Regions from separate parts of the Microbacterium sp. NPDC080005 genome, predicted to be linked through region 2. Evidence: predicted binding sites of a transcription regulator. Region 2 holds the regulator's gene; each other region holds the start of a gene.
The links. The regulator HrcA, encoded in region 2, represses chaperone genes, less so after heat shock. The targets are predictions, from matches to a motif close to TTNGCACTCGNNNNNNNCGAGTGCNAA.
Positions count from the first base shown of each region.

Region 1: a site for HrcA is predicted at 2,555-2,581, ahead of groES (co-chaperone GroES). Genes of this name have one in related genera too.
Region 3: a site for HrcA is predicted at 2,208-2,234, ahead of AB0259_RS07545 (Hsp20/alpha crystallin family protein). Genes of this name have one in related genera too.

Region 1 covers NZ_JBFBLD010000002.1:1,334,845-1,340,237, forward strand. The annotation lists gene tsaD (tRNA (adenosine(37)-N6)-threonylcarbamoyltransferase complex transferase subunit TsaD) at 1-840, shown strand, start outside; gene AB0259_RS13235 (hypothetical protein) at 837-1,316, shown strand; gene AB0259_RS13240 (class I SAM-dependent methyltransferase) at 1,318-2,517, opposite strand; gene groES (co-chaperone GroES) at 2,670-2,966, shown strand; gene rarD (EamA family transporter RarD) at 3,108-4,046, shown strand; gene AB0259_RS13255 (ABC transporter substrate-binding protein) at 4,203-5,393, shown strand, end outside.
Region 2 covers NZ_JBFBLD010000001.1:1,176,009-1,181,401, reverse strand. The annotation lists gene AB0259_RS05755 (DUF1990 family protein) at 1-296, shown strand, start outside; gene hemW (radical SAM family heme chaperone HemW) at 296-1,513, shown strand; gene hrcA (heat-inducible transcriptional repressor HrcA) at 1,584-2,618, shown strand; gene dnaJ (molecular chaperone DnaJ) at 2,650-3,765, shown strand; gene AB0259_RS05735 (16S rRNA (uracil(1498)-N(3))-methyltransferase) at 3,768-4,505, shown strand; gene AB0259_RS05730 (HIT domain-containing protein) at 4,550-4,897, shown strand; gene AB0259_RS05725 (PhoH family protein) at 4,944-5,393, shown strand, end outside.
Region 3 covers NZ_JBFBLD010000002.1:131,711-137,103, forward strand. The annotation lists gene AB0259_RS07535 (phosphatase PAP2 family protein) at 1-1,003, opposite strand, end outside; gene AB0259_RS07540 (MarR family winged helix-turn-helix transcriptional regulator) at 1,195-1,623, shown strand; gene AB0259_RS07545 (Hsp20/alpha crystallin family protein) at 1,698-2,147, opposite strand; gene AB0259_RS07550 (prolyl oligopeptidase family serine peptidase) at 2,286-4,337, shown strand; gene AB0259_RS07555 (hypothetical protein) at 4,383-5,393, shown strand, end outside.

The DNA.
Region 1 (5,393 bases), on a different contig from region 2:
GACGACCTCGACGCCGTGGCCGTCACGAGCGGCCCGGGGCTGGCCGGGGCTCTCATGGTCGGCGTCGGCGCGGCGAAGGCCCTGGCGGTCAGCCTGGGCAAGCCGCTCTACGCCGTCAATCACCTCGTCGGGCACATCGCAGCCGACATCCTGACCGGCGACGAGGTCGAGTACCCGACCGTCGCGCTCCTCGTGAGCGGCGGGCACACCTCGCTGCTCCTCGTGCGCGACCTCGTCTCGGACGTCGAGCTGCTCGGCGAGACGATGGACGACGCCGCCGGCGAGGCCTTCGACAAGATCGCCCGGATCCTCGGCCTGCCCTACCCGGGCGGTCCCGAGATCGACAGGGCGGCCGCATCCGGCGACCCGCAGGCGATCCGGTTCCCGCGCGGCATGTCGCGTGCGTCCGACATGGCGGAGCATCGCTACGACTTCTCCTTCTCCGGCCTCAAGACCGCCGTCGCCCGCTGGGTGGAGCAGCGCGAGGCGGCCGGGGAGCCCGTGTCGGTGCCCGACGTCGCGGCATCCTTCCGTGAAGCGGTCGTCGACGTCCTCGTGACGAAGGCCCTCGACGCGTGCGCGCGTCACGACGTGCCCCGGCTGCTCCTGGGCGGAGGCGTGATCGCCAACAAGCGGCTGCGGGACGTCGCACTCGAGCGTGCACAGGCCGCCGGGGTGAGCGTCCGCATCCCGCCGCTGTCGCTGTGCACCGACAACGGGGCGATGATCGCCGCTCTCGCGTCCGAGCTCATCATGAGCGGACGCCCCGCCTCGACGCTCGCCTTCGGAGCGGACTCGACTCTCCCCGTCACGACGATCCAGGTGGAGCCGTCGTCATGAGCGACGAGCGGATGCCGCCGCCCGCCGCACCCGCTGTCGGCGGGACTCCCGTCGTCGAGCCCGCGTCGCCGGACGTCGCGCCGGCTCCGACGGACACCGCCCTCCCGGGAGCGCACCGGGGCGGGTTCCGTCGGGAGCTGACGCAGCCGCTCCCCGTCGCTCCGCCGCTGACCGTGCATCCCGATCCTGACGAGAAGTTCGCGCCGGATGTCCGATGGATCCCGCCGGCGCCCGTGCTCCCGCGCAGTGCGGGCTGGTCTCTGCTGTTCGGGACGCTGGCGCTCGTCCTCGCCTGCTTCGTCGGCTGGGGTTTCCCGATCGGCATCATCGGGGTCGTCCTCGCGGTCCTCGCGCTCCGTCGCCCGTGGGAGAAGCGCGAGACGGCGCTCTGGGGCCTCGGACTCAGCGTCGGGTCGCTCGTGTACAGCGCGGGGTGGCTGTGGTGGGCGGCCGCGCAGGGCGGCCTGACAGGCTGACTCAGACCCGGTCGGCGAGGACCGCGACCCGTTTCGCGCCACGGCCATCGCCGACACGCGTGAGGATCAGGGTGGCCGAGGTGTCGCCGCGCAGCGCGAGCTTGCGCCGGAACTGCGCCGGGTCTACGTCGACCCCGCGCTTCTTGATCTCGACGGTGCCGACGCCCCGAGCCTGCAGGGCGGTGTTGATCGCGGGGACCTTCAGCGGCAGGACCTCCCGTACGCGGAACGACTGCACGAAGGGGTTCGTCAAGGCGGCGTCCGAGGTCAGGTACGCGATCCCGTCGGCGACCATCCCCGCCTGCAGCGCGCGCGCGACCTCGCCGATCAAGCGCGCGCGAATGACCGCGCCCTCGGGTTCGTGCACGAACGCGCCGAGCTCGCGGACCGGTTCATCGGGCGCATCCGCCGCGGCGGTGAGCTCCGCCGCGGCGCCACCCCGCAGCACCAGCGCGGAGCGCGCGACGCCTGCGCGCCGCAGCGCACCCGACCACAGCACGAGCTCGACCGTCGATCCGTCGACGCTGATCCACTGCGCCTCGACGTCGTCGGGGAGGAGTCCGCGGTCGAGTCCCGGTCCGAGCTTGATGCCCACCGGCATCCGCTCCGCGAGGGCGAACGCCCAATCGAGCGAGGGCGACCAGTCCTCCGGCCGGGTGCGACTCGTCTCGCTGTGCCCCGCGGTCCGGCGGGCGGGGTCCAGCCACACCGCGTCGCAGCCGGTCAGGTCCGTCTCCTCGGCGCGGCCGTGCTGCACGGTGACGGCCTCACCGAAGGGTGCGAGGTTGTACGCCGCGAGAGCGGCGGTCGTCTCGTCCGCGTCGACGGCGAGGACGTCGAGCCCGATGCCGGCGAACCCCAGCGCGTCACCGCCGATGCCGCATCCGAGGTCCGCGACGCGGGTGATTCCGGCGTCTCGGAATCGCGCGGCGTGGCGGGCGGCGACCTCGAGACGTGTCGCCTGTTCGAGACCTGCGCGGGTGAACAGCATCCGGTCGGCGAAGGGACCGAACTTGGCCTGCGCCCGCACGCGCAGGTGGGCCTGTCCGACGACGGCGGACACCAGGTCGGGGGAGTGGCCGGCCGCACGCAGTCGGGAGACGGCGGTGGCGACCTCGGCAGTGGATGCCAGGGGTCCGACCTCATCGATCAGCCGCAGTCCCTGGGGCGTCAGGAGAGCGGTGAGTTCGGCCTGTTCCATCCGGCCAGCCTAGGCCGACGCGGCATCCGTCATCGTGTTGGCACTCGCGTTGCGTGAGTGCCAACCGGCCTCTAGACTTTCGTTAGCACTCTCGGTAAGCGAGTGCTGATGAGTCTTGAAGCAGGACCCCACCAGCAAGAAAGAGGTAGACCGTGTCGGTTTCCATCAAGCCGCTCGAAGACCGCATCGTCATCAAGCAGGTCGAGGCCGAGCAGACCACCGCGAGTGGCCTGGTCATCCCTGACACCGCCAAGGAGAAGCCCCAGGAGGGCGAGGTCGTGGCCGTGGGCCCCGGCCGCATCGACGACAACGGCAACCGCGTTCCGCTCGACGTCGCCGTCGGCGACCGCGTCCTGTACAGCAAGTACGGCGGCACCGAGGTCAAGTTCGGCGCCGACGAGTTCCTCGTCCTGTCGGCTCGCGACGTCCTGGCGGTCGTCGTCCGCTGACACGCAGCGATCAGCAGAGGGCTCGGATGCTTCGGCATCCGGGCCCTCTCTCGTTCCTGTCCGCGGTGTTGGCAGGATCCGCACGACCGGCGGCAGTCCGCGGGATGTGCTCGCTGTCATGACCGTCGTAGGCTTGTGCTCATGACACCCGAGCAGGCCGCGCGCGAGAAGTCCCTGGGCGCGATCTTCGTCTTCTCGGCCTATGTCCTGTGGGGCTTCCTGCCCCTGTACTTCGTCAGCCTCGCACCGACCACCCCCTGGGAGGTCGTCGGCTGGCGCATCCTGTTGAGCCTCGTCTTCTGTCTCGCGCTGCTCGCGATCACGCGCGGCTGGGGGCGGATGCGCGTGATCCTGCACGATCGCCGGCTGATGCTCTGGACCCTCCTCGCCGGACTGCTCATCTACGTCAACTGGCAGGTCTTCCTGATCGGCACCCTCACGGGCCACGTCGTCGAAACGAGCCTGGGCTACTTCATCAACCCGATCGCGACCGTGCTCCTCGGCGTCATCGTCCTGAAGGAGCGCCTGCGGACCGTTCAGTGGGTCGCCGTGGGCATCGCCGGCACAGCCGTCGTCGTGATCATCGTCGCGGTCGGTCGGGTGCCGTGGATCGCCCTCGCGCTCGCAGCGAGCTTCGCGACGTACGGTCTCGTCAAGAAGAAGATCGGACCGTCGGTGGATGCCGTGAGCGGCCTCACCCTCGAGTCCTTCTGGCTCGTGCCGATCGCTGTCCTGCAGCTCGTCCTGGTCGGCGTCACCTCCGGCCTGACGATGGGCACTCAGGGCGCCGCACACACGACGCTGCTCCTGCTCGCCGGTGCGGTGACGGCGACCCCGCTCCTCTTCTTCTCCGCCGGGGCCCGTCGCACGTCGCTCACCGTGATCGGCATCCTGCAGTTCGTCGCCCCGATCATGCAGTTCCTCACGGGAGTCCTCATCCTGGGGGAGCCGATGCCGTTCGAGCGATGGATCGGGTTCGCCCTGGTCTGGGTCGCCGTGGCGGTGTTCACCGTCGACTCGATCGTGGCCTCCCGGCGCAGCCGGACCCGCGCCGAGGCGGTCGTCCCAGACCCCGTCTGAAGACGACGGATACCGCATCCCGGCACCGTTATGGGAGCGTGCCCACCTCGTTACACATCGTTAACGAACGGCAACATTGGGGAGACGAGCGCGCCGCTAGGTTGAACACACCGGGCTGGTCCCGAACTGACCCGTGTCACCACAGCAAGGAGCACAATGAGCGTTCTCACCCGTTCGCGTTCCGCAAAGGTCATGGGCGCCATCGCCCTGATCGGCGCGAGCGCAATGGTCCTGGCCGGCTGCGCCGGTTCCTCGACCCCCACTGCATCCGGCGGCGCCTCCGAGGAGCCCGCCGGTTTCGACTTCCCGGTCAACTGCGACGAGGCACAGCCCGCGTCGTACACCCCGGAGTACACCTCCACGTCGGAGGGTCCTGCCACCGACCTCGAGTACACGATCGGCACGGCCCTGCCCGTGACCGGCAACCTCGCCTTCCTCGGCCCGCCCGAGATCGCCGGCACCGAGTACGCCGCATCCGAGGTGAACGCCGCTGACAAGGGCGTGACCATCAACCTCGTCCAGGGCGACTCGGGCGACACCGACAACAAGGCCTACGAGACCGAGATCCCGCGTCTGCTGAACGCCGGTGCCACGGCCATCATCGGTGCCGCGTCGTCGGGTACCTCGCTGCAGTTCATCGACCAGGTCATCGCTGCCGACGCGATCCAGTTCTCGCCGGCGAACACCTCCGCTGCCTTCACGGGCTACGAGGACAACGGTCTGTACTGGCGAACGGCTCCCTCCGACGTGCTCCAGGGCCAGGTGCTCGGAAACCTCATCGCAGGCGACGGCGCTGAGACCCTCGGCATGATCATCCTCAACGACTCCTACGGAACCGGTCTCGCGTGCTTCGCGAAGGCTGCCTTCGAGGAGGCGGGCGGGTCCGTCGTGTCGGCCGCGCTGTACAACACCGGCGACACCAACTTCTCCTCGCAGGTCGAGACGGTGCTGGCGGCGGACCCCGACGCGATCGCCCTCATCACCTTCGAAGAGGTCAAGACGATCATCCCCGAGCTCGTCGCGGCGGAGTTCCCGAAGGACAAGATGTACTTCGTGGACGGCAACCTGGCGAACTTCGGCGAGGAGTTCGACGCGGGCACCCTGACGGGCGCCAAGGGCACCTACCCGGCTGTGGACCCCGCGTCGATCGCGGAGTTCCGTGACGGTCTGAACGAGTTCTGGACCGGCGAGGGCAACGCCGAGCTGGCGGACTTCACCTACGGACCGGAGTCCTACGACGCGGTGATCCTCCTCGCCCTGGCCGCCCTCGAGGCCGGCTCCTCGGAAGGCCCCGACGTCGCAGCGCACCTCCAGCAGGTGTCGGGCGGCACCGGTGAGGGCACGAAG
Region 2 (5,393 bases):
GCGGCCGGGTCGGCGGGATGCGGGCGGATGCCGAGCTCCGCGTGATCTCCGTCGTCGACGAGCCGCGACGCGTCGGGTTCTCCCTCGGCACGGTCGGCGGCTCGGTCGTCAGCGGCGAGGAGTCCTTCCTCCTCGAGTGGCGCGACGACGACGAGGTCTGGTTCACAGTCCGCGCCTTCGACAAGCCGACCGGTCTCTTGTACCGCGTCTGGCGCCCGCTCGTGAGGCGACGCCGGCGCGCGCTGTTCCAGGGGTACCTGCAGGCGATGTCGCCCATGTACGCCACCGGCTCCTGATGGGGTCCGCTCTTCCCCTCGGCGATCCCGCACCGGCCGACGGCGCTCTTCCCGCCGACGTGACCGTCTCGGACGACGTCGACTTCGGCGTCTACCTGCACGTCCCGTTCTGCCGCGTCCGCTGCGGCTACTGCGACTTCAACACGTACACCGCCACCGAACTGCGCGGTGCCCGCCAGGACGCGTACGCCGACGAGGTCCTGCGCGAGATCGAGATCTCCCGCCGCGTCCTCGGCGACCGCGGGCCGCTCCGCCCCGCGCAGACGGTGTTCTTCGGCGGAGGCACCCCGACCCTCCTGCCGCCGGGTGATCTGGCGCGGATGCTCGACGGCGTCCGCGACACCTTCGGGTTGGCCGAGGGTGCGGAGGTGACGGTCGAGGCGAACCCCGACACGATGACGGATGCCGTGGCTCGGACGCTCGCGGAGGCGGGCGTCACGCGTCTCTCGGTCGGCATGCAGTCCGCCGTCCCGCACGTCCTGGCCGCCCTCGACCGGACGCACGACCCGGCGAACATCGCGACGGCCGTCGCCGCGGCACGGCGCGCCGGGCTCGCCGTGAGCCTGGACCTCATCTACGGCGCGCCGGGGGAGTCGCTCGAGGACTGGCGCGCCTCGCTCGAGACGGCGACGGCGCTCGCGCCCGACCACGTCTCGGCCTATGCGCTCATCGTGGAGGACGGCACGAAACTCGAGCGTCAGATCCGTCGCGGCGAGGTGGTCGCACCCGACGACGACCTGCAGGCCGACATGTACGAGCTGGCCGACGAGCTGCTCGCCGCGGCCGGCTACGAATGGTACGAGGTCTCGAACTGGTCCACGAGCCGCGCCCAGCGGTCGCGGCACAACCTCTCGTACTGGCGGGGTCAGGATTGGTGGGGCTTCGGCCCCGGCGCGCACAGCCACATCGGCGGGCTGCGGTGGTGGAACGTGAAGCACCCCGCGGCCTACGCGCAGCGTCTGGCCGCCGGGCAGTCCCCGGCCGCGGGACGGGAGCGACCGGATGCCGAGGCCCGCCGCCTCGAGGACATCCTGCTGCGCTCGCGCATCGCCGACGGCGTCGCAGTGGACGAGGTGACGGTCGCGGGACGGCGGAACGTGGCATCCCTCATCGCCGACGGACTCGTCGAGGGCGCCGCCGCCGTGCGCGGCACGATCGTGCTGACCCGGCGGGGGAGGCTCCTGGCCGACGCGGTCGTCCGCGCGCTGACCGCGTGATCCGAGCAGATCGCTTCACGCGCGGTAGAATTGGCACTCCAAGATCGAGAGTGCCAGCGGAGGAGGGGTGATGGTCTCGGAACGCGGTCTGCAGGTGCTGCGTGCGATCGTGCAGGACTACGTCGACACGCGCGAGCCCGTCGGGAGCAAGGCGATCGTCGATCGCCACCAGTTCGGGGTGTCCGCCGCCACGATCCGCAACGACATGGCGCTGCTCGAGGACGAGGAGCTCATCACCGCCCCGCACACCTCGTCGGGCCGTGTGCCGACGGACAAGGGCTACCGGGTCTTCGTCGATCACCTCGCCGAGGTGCGCCCGTTGACGTCCGCGCAGCGGTCCGCGATCGGCGCCTTCCTCGAGGACACCGGCGACCTCGACGACCTCCTCGTGCGCACCGTGCGCACGCTCACGCGCCTCACCGGCCAGGTCGCGATCGTGCAGTACCCCTCCTTCGCCCGAGCCAACGTGTCGCACATCGAGGTCGTGCACCTCGGCGGGACCCGTGTCGTCATCATCGTCGTGACTGACACCGGACGCGTCTCGCAGCGGGTGACTTTCCTCGCAACCGAGCCCACCGCCGAAGAGGCGCAGCAGCTCAAGCTCGCGATGGCCGCGCTGCTGACCGGCAAGAGCGTCCGCGACGGTGCCGCGGCCATCGCCCGCACCCTGGAGGACGAGGCCCCTGCGCCGCGTGAGGAGAACCGTCGGATCGTGTTGCGAGCGATCGGCGAGGAACTGGACGAGTTCCGCTCGGACCGCATGGTCATGGCCGGGTCGGCGACCCTCGCACGTCGGGAGGCCGACTTCCGCGGCAGCATCTATCCTTTGCTCGAGGCGATCGAGGAGCAGGTCACGCTCCTCCGCCTCATGGGCGAGATGGTCGCGGACGACCGTGGTCTGGCGACCAGCATCGGCCGCGAGAACGAGCCGTTCGGGCTCGCCGAGGCATCCGTCGTCGCGGGGGACTACGACGCCGGCGGTTCGCAGGCACGCGTCGGCGTCCTGGGGCCGACCCGCATGGACTATCCCACCAATCTCGCGGCGGTCCGTGCCGTCGCGCACTATCTGACGCGTCTGCTCGAAGAAGACGAGAAGTCGCGCTGAACGAATCGGCCTCCGGGCCGGAGAGGTGATTGTGGCTGACCACTACGAGGTCCTGGGCGTCGCGCGCGACGCGAGCCCGGACGAGATCAAGAAGGCGTACCGCCGACTGGCGCGCCAGCTCCACCCCGACGTCAACCCGGGTGAGGATGCGGCGGAGCGCTTCAAGCTCGTCACGCACGCGTACGACGTCCTGAGCGATCCGGACCAGCGCCAGCGCTACGACCTGGGCGGCGACGCGGGTGCCTTCGGCGGCGCCGGTGCCGGCTTCGGCGGTTTCAGCGACATCTTCGAGACGTTCTTCGGCGGAGGCGGCGGCGGGACCCGAGCGGGTCGTCCGCGATCGCGTCGCGAGCGCGGTCAGGATGCGCTCGTTCGCGTCGACCTCACCCTCGGCGACGTCGTGTTCGGTGTCCACCGCGACATCGAGGTCGACACCGCGGTCCTGTGCGAGACCTGCCAGGGCTCCTGCTGCCAGCCGGGCACTCAGCCCGTCACGTGCGACATCTGCCACGGTTCCGGGCAGATCCAGCGGACGGTTCGGAGCCTCCTCGGCAACGTCGTCACGTCACAGCCCTGCACGACCTGTCAGGGGTACGGCACGACCATCCCCTACCCCTGCTCCACCTGCCAGGGGCAGGGTCGTGTCCGCGCCCGCCGCACCGTGTCGATCGACATCCCCGCGGGCGTCGAGACGGGGCTCCGGCTGCAGCTGCCCGGCTCGGGCGAGGTCGGTCCCGCGGGCGGCGCGAACGGCGACCTGTACCTCGAGGTCACCGTCGCGCCGCACGACGTGTTCAGCCGCGACGGCGACGACCTGCTCGCGACCCTCGAGGTGTCGATGATCGACGCGATCCTGGGCACCGGCGTCACGATCGACTCGCTCGACGGCCCCGTCGACCTCGAGATCCGTCAGGGCGTGCAGGCCGGCGACGAGCTCACGATCCGCGGTCGTGGCATCACGCCCCTGCGCGGTGAGCAGCGTGGCGACCTCCGGGTCGCGGTGCAGGTCGTGACGCCCTCCCACCTCGACCCGAAGTCGCGTGCACTCGTGCAGGAGCTCGCGAAGCGCACGCGGCCCGCGCCGCCGCACCTCGCCGAGTTCCACCCCGGGCTGTTCTCGAAGCTCCGCGACAAGTTCAAGCGCTGACCGTGGCCCTGCACTTCCTCACCGAGGATGCCCGTGCCGCCCGCCCCGGCGATGTCGTGCGGCTGACCGGGGCCGAGGCCCACCACGCCGCCGCCGTGCGTCGCATCCGGGTCGGCGAGGGCGTGACCGTCGGCGACGGCCGCGGCCTCTGGCTCACCGGGACGGCCTCCTCGGTCGCCCCGAAGGAGGTCGTGGTCGAGGTCGTGGAACGCGCCGAGCATCCGCAGCCGTCGCCCCGCACGGTGCTCGTGCAGGCGCTCGCAAAGGGCGACCGTGACGAGCTCGCCGTGCAGGCGGCGACCGAGCTGGGCGTCGATGCGATCCTTCCCTGGCAGGCCGGGCGATCCGTCTCGCGCTGGGACGGCGCGAAGGTCGCGAAAGGCGTCGCGCGCTGGGAGTCCATCGCCCGCGAGGCGGCGAAGCAGGCGCACCGCCCGTGGCTGCCCGAGGTCGCCGATCCTGTGACGACGCGGCAGCTCGTCGCTCAGGCGGAGTCTGCACGGATGCTGGTGCTCGAGCCGACGGCATCCGCTGCGCTCTCGAGCGTCGAGCTCGACGCGTCCGACATCCGGGACGTGCTCCTCGTCGTGGGACCGGAGGGCGGCATCGCCCCGGAGGAGCTCGACCTCCTGCAGGGCGCGGGTGCCGCGCTCGTGCGGCTCGGTGACACGGTGCTGCGCACCTCGACCGCCGGTCCCGCGGCGCTTGCGCTGGTCAACCGGGCACTCGGTCGCTGGTGAGTCGGCACCGGCCGACGCCGGGAGCCGCTGACTAGACTGAAGGGATGAGCGAGCCATCGGTGTTCACCCGCATCCTCCGGGGTGAGATCCCCTCCGAGATCATCGCGGAGACCGAGAACGCGTTCGCGATCCGCGACCTCGCCCCCCAGGCCCGCGTGCACCTGCTCGTCATCCCCAAGAGCGAGCGCTACCGCGACGTCGTCGAGCTCGCGGCGGGCGACCCCGCTCTCCTCGCCGAGCTCGTGGGGCTCGCGAACAGCATCGCGGCGGAGCATGCCGACGGCGACTTCCGCCTGATCTTCAACACCGGTCCGGGAGCGGGCCAGACCGTCTTCCACGTCCACGCCCACGTGCTGGGCGGCGGGCTCAGCGAAGGGAGCCTCGGTGGCTGACAGCACCGAACCCACCGTCGACCGCATCTATGCGGACGGCGTCGCGATGGTGCAGCTGCTGGGTCCCCAGGACCGGCTGCTGCGCACCGTCGAGCACGAGCACCCCGATGTGCAGGTGCACGTCCGGGGCAACGAGATCACCCTCACGGGTGAGACCGGCGCCGTCGCCCGCGCCCGCGAGCTCGTCGACGAGCTGATCGGCATGGCCCGTGCCGGGCAGGGCCTCGACCCGAGCGACGTCACCCAGTCGAACCGCATCCTCCGAGACAACGGCGGGATGCGTCCCTCCGAGGTGCTGGGCGAGGCGATCCTCTCGTCGCGCGGCAAGGTCATCCGCCCGAAGACGCTCGGTCAGAAGGAGTACGTCGACGCGATCGAGGAGAACACGATCGTGTTCGGCATCGGCCCCGCGGGTACCGGCAAGACCTACCTCGCGATGGCGAAGGCCGTGCAGGCGCTGCAGCGCAAGGAGGTCAGCCGCATCATCCTGACCCGT
Region 3 (5,393 bases), on a different contig from region 2:
GGGCACCCTTGGGTCCGACGTCGGGGAAGCCGTACCCGAGGCGCTCCTCGTAGTAGGCCAGGGCGTCTTCCGTGGACATGTAGGGGGCGTCCTCGGCGATGCAATTCTCGAGCGTGTCACCGCACCCGGCTTCGAGGACGTCGCGGATCTCCTGACCCGCCTCCTCGACGAGAGCGCGCATCTCGGGGTCGGCGAGGCGCAGCGCGATGATCTTCTGGCCCATCATCCGACCGCTGATGACGTCGAGCGCGTAGTGCGCCGCCATGACGATGCGGTTGTCGGACGCCTCGGCCGTGCGAGCGAGGATCTGCGGCGCGAGCTCGGGCAGCATCTCGGCCAGCGCCGTGCCCTGCCAGTAGGCCTGCGACGTGTGTCCCGACGGATACGATCCGCTCGTCGAGCCCCACGCGTCGCCGCCCTCCTTGTCGCGGTACTCGAGCTGTGTCGTCGTGTCGAGTCGCAGGTACGGGCGGTCGTAGTCGAAGTAGTTCTTCGGTGGGTTGCTCGACGAGGTCGAACCGAGCTTCCCGCTCTCCTTGCTCAGCAGCCACGTGGTCTTCGGCAGCTCTCCTGCCACAGCAGCCTCGGTGTAGATCGCGCCGAGCTTCTGGCCGAACGCGTCGGCCATGCTGATCGACATGTCCTCGTACTGGTCGACGATCGCCCGCTGCACCTGCTCGTCGGACGCGGTGAGGTTGATCCGGCTGGTGATCTCGTCGTTGTAGTCCATGACGGCGGCGTTGCCGCCCTCGCCGCGGTCGGTGCGCAGGTCGTCGAAGACGTCCATCATCCGCACCGACCAGTTGTCGGCACTGGGTGAGCTCGAGTCTCCCGTCGAGGCGGTCGCGTCCGACGTATACGTCGCGTTCTTCTGCTCCTCGGTGAAGCCGGTGGCGGCGAAGGCCGGTCCGGCGGTCAGGGTGCAGGCGACGAGGACACCGAGTCCGCTGATCGCCGCGCCGACGCGGACGCCGGTTCTGCCTGTGTGTTTCTTCACGCTCACGGGCGCGCCTCACTTCCGTTGGTTGCGGGGTTGGTCGCAGACTACCGAGGCACGCACGACTTGTCAGGACATAGCAACAAGGGCCTTCATGAGAATCCTCTCTTCGACGGGAGAACGGAGCGTGGCGGCGTGGTTGCCAGGGGGTGTCGAGCCGTCGGGGCGGCGTCGACGGCGACGCTACAGTTGACGCCATGACAGACCGCCGCCTCGCCATCGCCGCCTGGGAGAGTCTCTTCCGCGCGCAGCACGAGGTGCTGGCGGAGATCGGGCAGGACTTCGAAGGGCACGAGCTGTCGAGCGGCGAGTACGACGTGCTGCTCACGGTCACCCGCGGCGAGGACCACACCGCCCGACTGCGCGACGTGACGGCGAACATGCTCATCAGTCAGCCGAGCGTCTCGCGGCTGGTGGACCGGATGGTGACGCGCGGCCTGGTGTCCAAGTGTCCCGACCCTCAGGACGGGCGCGGCGCCCTCATCCGAGCCACGGAGAAGGGTGCGACGATGTTCCGCCGCCTCGCGACGACGCACGGGCGCACGATCGCCGAGCGGATGTCGGTGCTCACCGACGACGAACTGGCTCAGCTCGAGAAGCTGACCGCACGCCTGCGCGGCGTCTGACGAGACGAGAATCGCCCCGCACCCGAGACGGGGTGCGGGGCGATCGTCATCTCATCGCCCTGACGGCGGGTCGATCACTGGTCGATCGGCTGCGGCTCGCTCTCGCGCGCCGAGATGGTCGGAGCCGAACCGTCGGCGACCACCTCGACCTTGCGCGGCTTGGCCTTCTCGCTCACCGGGATGGTGACGGTCAGGACGCCGTTGTTGTAGGTCGCGGTGATGGCGTCGGTGTCGATGCCCTGCCCGAGGTTGAGCTGGCGGAGGAAGCTCGCGGTCTCACGCTCGCGCGTGATCCACTTGACCCCCTCGCCGGACGACAGCGTGCGCTCGGCGCGGATGGTCAGCAGCTGACCGTCGACGTCGATGTCGACCGAGCCCGGGTCGATGCCGGGAAGGTCGGCGTTCAGGACGTAGTGGTCGCCGTCGCGGTACAGGTCCATCGGCATCCGTCGCGGGCCGCGGCGCGTGTCGAAGAGCGTCGACGCCAGGCGGTCGATCTCACGGAACGGGTCGTAGGTCGCCATGATTCTCTCCTTTGTCGTGTGGTCTCAAAGTTGAGCCCCAGCGGCTCAAGTAGGTCTAGATTAGCACTCTCCCTACACGAGTGCCAATGGTTCTCCGACGGCGAACGAGCCTCGTCGAGGTCCCCGTAGGCTGACGTCATGAGCGCCGCCGAGACCGCCCCCGAGCCCGCCGACCCCTTCCTCTGGCTGGAGGAGATCGACGGCCCCGCGGCCCTCGCGTGGGCCTCGGCACGCACTGCGGAGACCGAGGCCGTCTATGCCGGCGCGGCGAGGGACGCGCTCGAGAGCCGGCTGACCGGCATCCTGCAGGACCCCGATCGACTCGTCGTGCCGAGCCGGCACGGCGATCTCATGTACGACCTGTGGCGGGATGCCGACAACCCGCGCGGCCTCTGGCGCCGGACATCCCTCGCCGACTTCGCGGCGGGCTCCCCCACGTGGGATGTGCTGCTCGACATCGACGCGCTCGGCCGCGAGGAGGGCGCGTCCTGGGCCTTCGCCGGCGCGACCCACGGCCCCGCCGGCAGCGGACGTGCGCTGGTCCGGCTCAGCCCCGACGGCGGTGACGCGGCCGTCGTCCGGGAGTTCGACCTCGAGTCCCGGCGATTCGTCGACGACGCCCCCTTCATCCTCGGCGCCGACAAGCACCGCGTCTCGTGGATCGATCGGGACACCCTGCTCGTCGCGACGGCGCTGCACGGCGGCGACACCACCGACTCGGGCTACCCGATCAGCGCACGCGCGTGGCGGCGCGGCGAAGGGCTCGATGACGCTCCCCCGATCGTCACCGGCGAGCCGTCGGACGTCGGCGTCTTCGTGCACGTCGACCGCACGGCGGGCACGGCGACACCGATGGTCGTCGTCGCGCACGACTTTTTCCACTCCGAGGCGTGGGTCTGGGACGGCGGCGAGCCGCGCCTGATCGCCGTGCCGCAGGATGCCCACGCCGATGTGCACGGCGACCTCGTCGCCGTGCGGACGACGACCCCGTGGCGCATCGGAGATACGACGCATCCGTCGGGCACCCTCCTCATCGGTCCCCTGGAGACCGTGACGAGCGGCGACGGATCCGACCTGCGCGTCGCCTTCATCCCGACGGACACCGCGGTGCTGGAGTCCTGGACCTGGACGAAGACCCGCCTCGTCCTGTCGGTCCTGGATCGGGTGCAGAGCAGGCTGGTGTCGCTCGACCCCGTGACGCTGACCGGTGACGACCTCGATCTGGGCCTCGGCGACGACGACCTCTTCAGCGCCAACGTCGCGACGGCGGACGCCGACGAGGACGACCAGCTCTGGATCGTGGCACGCGGATTCCTGACGCCGCCGACCCTGCTCGTACTCGACCCGGGAGCGGCGCCGCGAGTGGTCGACCGGAGTCGGGCGACCTTCGACACGACCGGGCTCGTCGCCGAGCAGCACTGGGCGACGTCGGCCGACGGCACCCGCGTGCCGTACTTCGAAGTCGGCCCGCGCGAGCGCCGCGGCGCCCTGCCCGTGCTGATGAACGGGTACGGCGGCTTCGAGCACGCCCTCACGCCCGAGTATCCGACGATCGTGGGACCGGCGTGGCTCGAACGGGGCCGCGTCTACGTCGTCGCGAACATCCGCGGCGGAGGCGAGTTCGGTCCGGAGTGGCATCTCGCCGCGCTTCGCGAGAACCGGCACCGCGCCTACGAGGACTTCGCCGCCGTCTCCCGTGACCTCGTCGCGCGCGGCGTGTCGACACCGGACCGCATCGCCTGCCACGGGCGCAGCAACGGCGGGCTGCTCGTCGGCAACATGCTGACGCAGTACCCCGACGATTTCGGCGCGATCGTCTGCGGGGTCCCCCTCCTCGACATGCGCCGGTACACGCGCCTCTCCGCCGGCGCCAGTTGGATCGCCGAGTACGGCGACCCCGACGATCCAAGCGACTGGGAGTTCGTGAAGACCTTCTCGCCGTACCACCTGATCGAGCCCGGGCGGCGGTACCCGGCATCCCTCATCTACGCCGCGGCCAGCGACGACCGGGTAGGGCCCGTGCAGGCGCGCAAGATGGCGGCCCGGTTGGCGGGCGAGACGGATGCCGAGGTGCACTACCTCGAGCCCGTCGAAGGCGGGCACGCGGGGACGATCGATGCCGCGGCGACGGCCGCCCTGCACGCGACGATCCACGCCTTCCTCGACAGCACGGTGGGCCGCGCCGACTGAGGGGCGGCGCGGCGCCCTCTACGCTGGGGGCGGGAGGTCCACCGCATGAGCACCCTGGGGGACGTCGAGGACGAACTCGCGGCCACGCTGGCCGCCGTCGCGCACCGCACGCGCGTCGACGATGCCGCAGCTGACCGCATCCGCCGGCATCTTCCCGATCTCCAGGCCGCCCTCACGCGCCGGTCCGAGGCGGCATCGACGCTGCTCACCGACCTCGCTACGGCGGCGGTCATCGCCGCCAACAGTCGCTCCCTCGACCTGAAGGTCCACGGCGAGCAGCGCGCAGCGCACGCGGCGAGCGCGCGGTCGCGCTTCGCGCTCGGAGCGGCGTGCTACGCCGACCGCTACGCGGGCAACCTCGCCGGGCTGCGCGAAGAGATCCCCCGGCTGCGCGATCTCGGCGTCAGCGTGCTCCACGTCCAGTCGCCGTTCGCGCGCCGCGAGGACGGCACGGTGGACCTGCGTCGCGGCGACCCCGGGCTCGGCTCCATCGACAGGCTGACGGATCTCGCCGCAGACCTGCGCCTGTCGGGAATCTCCCTCGCCGTCGATGTCGCCCCCGATGGCTCCGTGAGCACCTTCGTCGATGATCTGCTCTTCCTCGCCGGCCGCGGCGTCGAGGTCTTCCTCGTCGCCGACCGCGAGATCGCGGAGATCGCCGCCCCGGTCCTGGCGATCGGCGCGCCCGGCGTCGAGGTGCTGGCCGCCGCACCGGAATCGTCTGCCCTCTGGCAGGCGTTCGCCACCGGAGACGCCGCCCCGCTGCAGCGGGCGGTGGAGCAGCGCGACGGCAGGGGCGACGTCGTCGCCGTCCGCGACGCCGATGCGGTGAGATGGGAGACGGATGCCGCCGAGCTCACCGAACGCTACACCGACGGCCGCTCCTTCGCCCGGGGCCTCGAGACGGACAGCGGCGTCGCCGGGACGACCGCCTCGCTGGCCGGTGTCGAAGCGGGCGACCCGCTCGGCGAGGCCCGCGTTGCTCTCGCACACGCGATCCTCTTCAGCGTGCCGGGCCTGCCGATGCTGTGGCTCGGCGACGAGGTCGGCCAACTC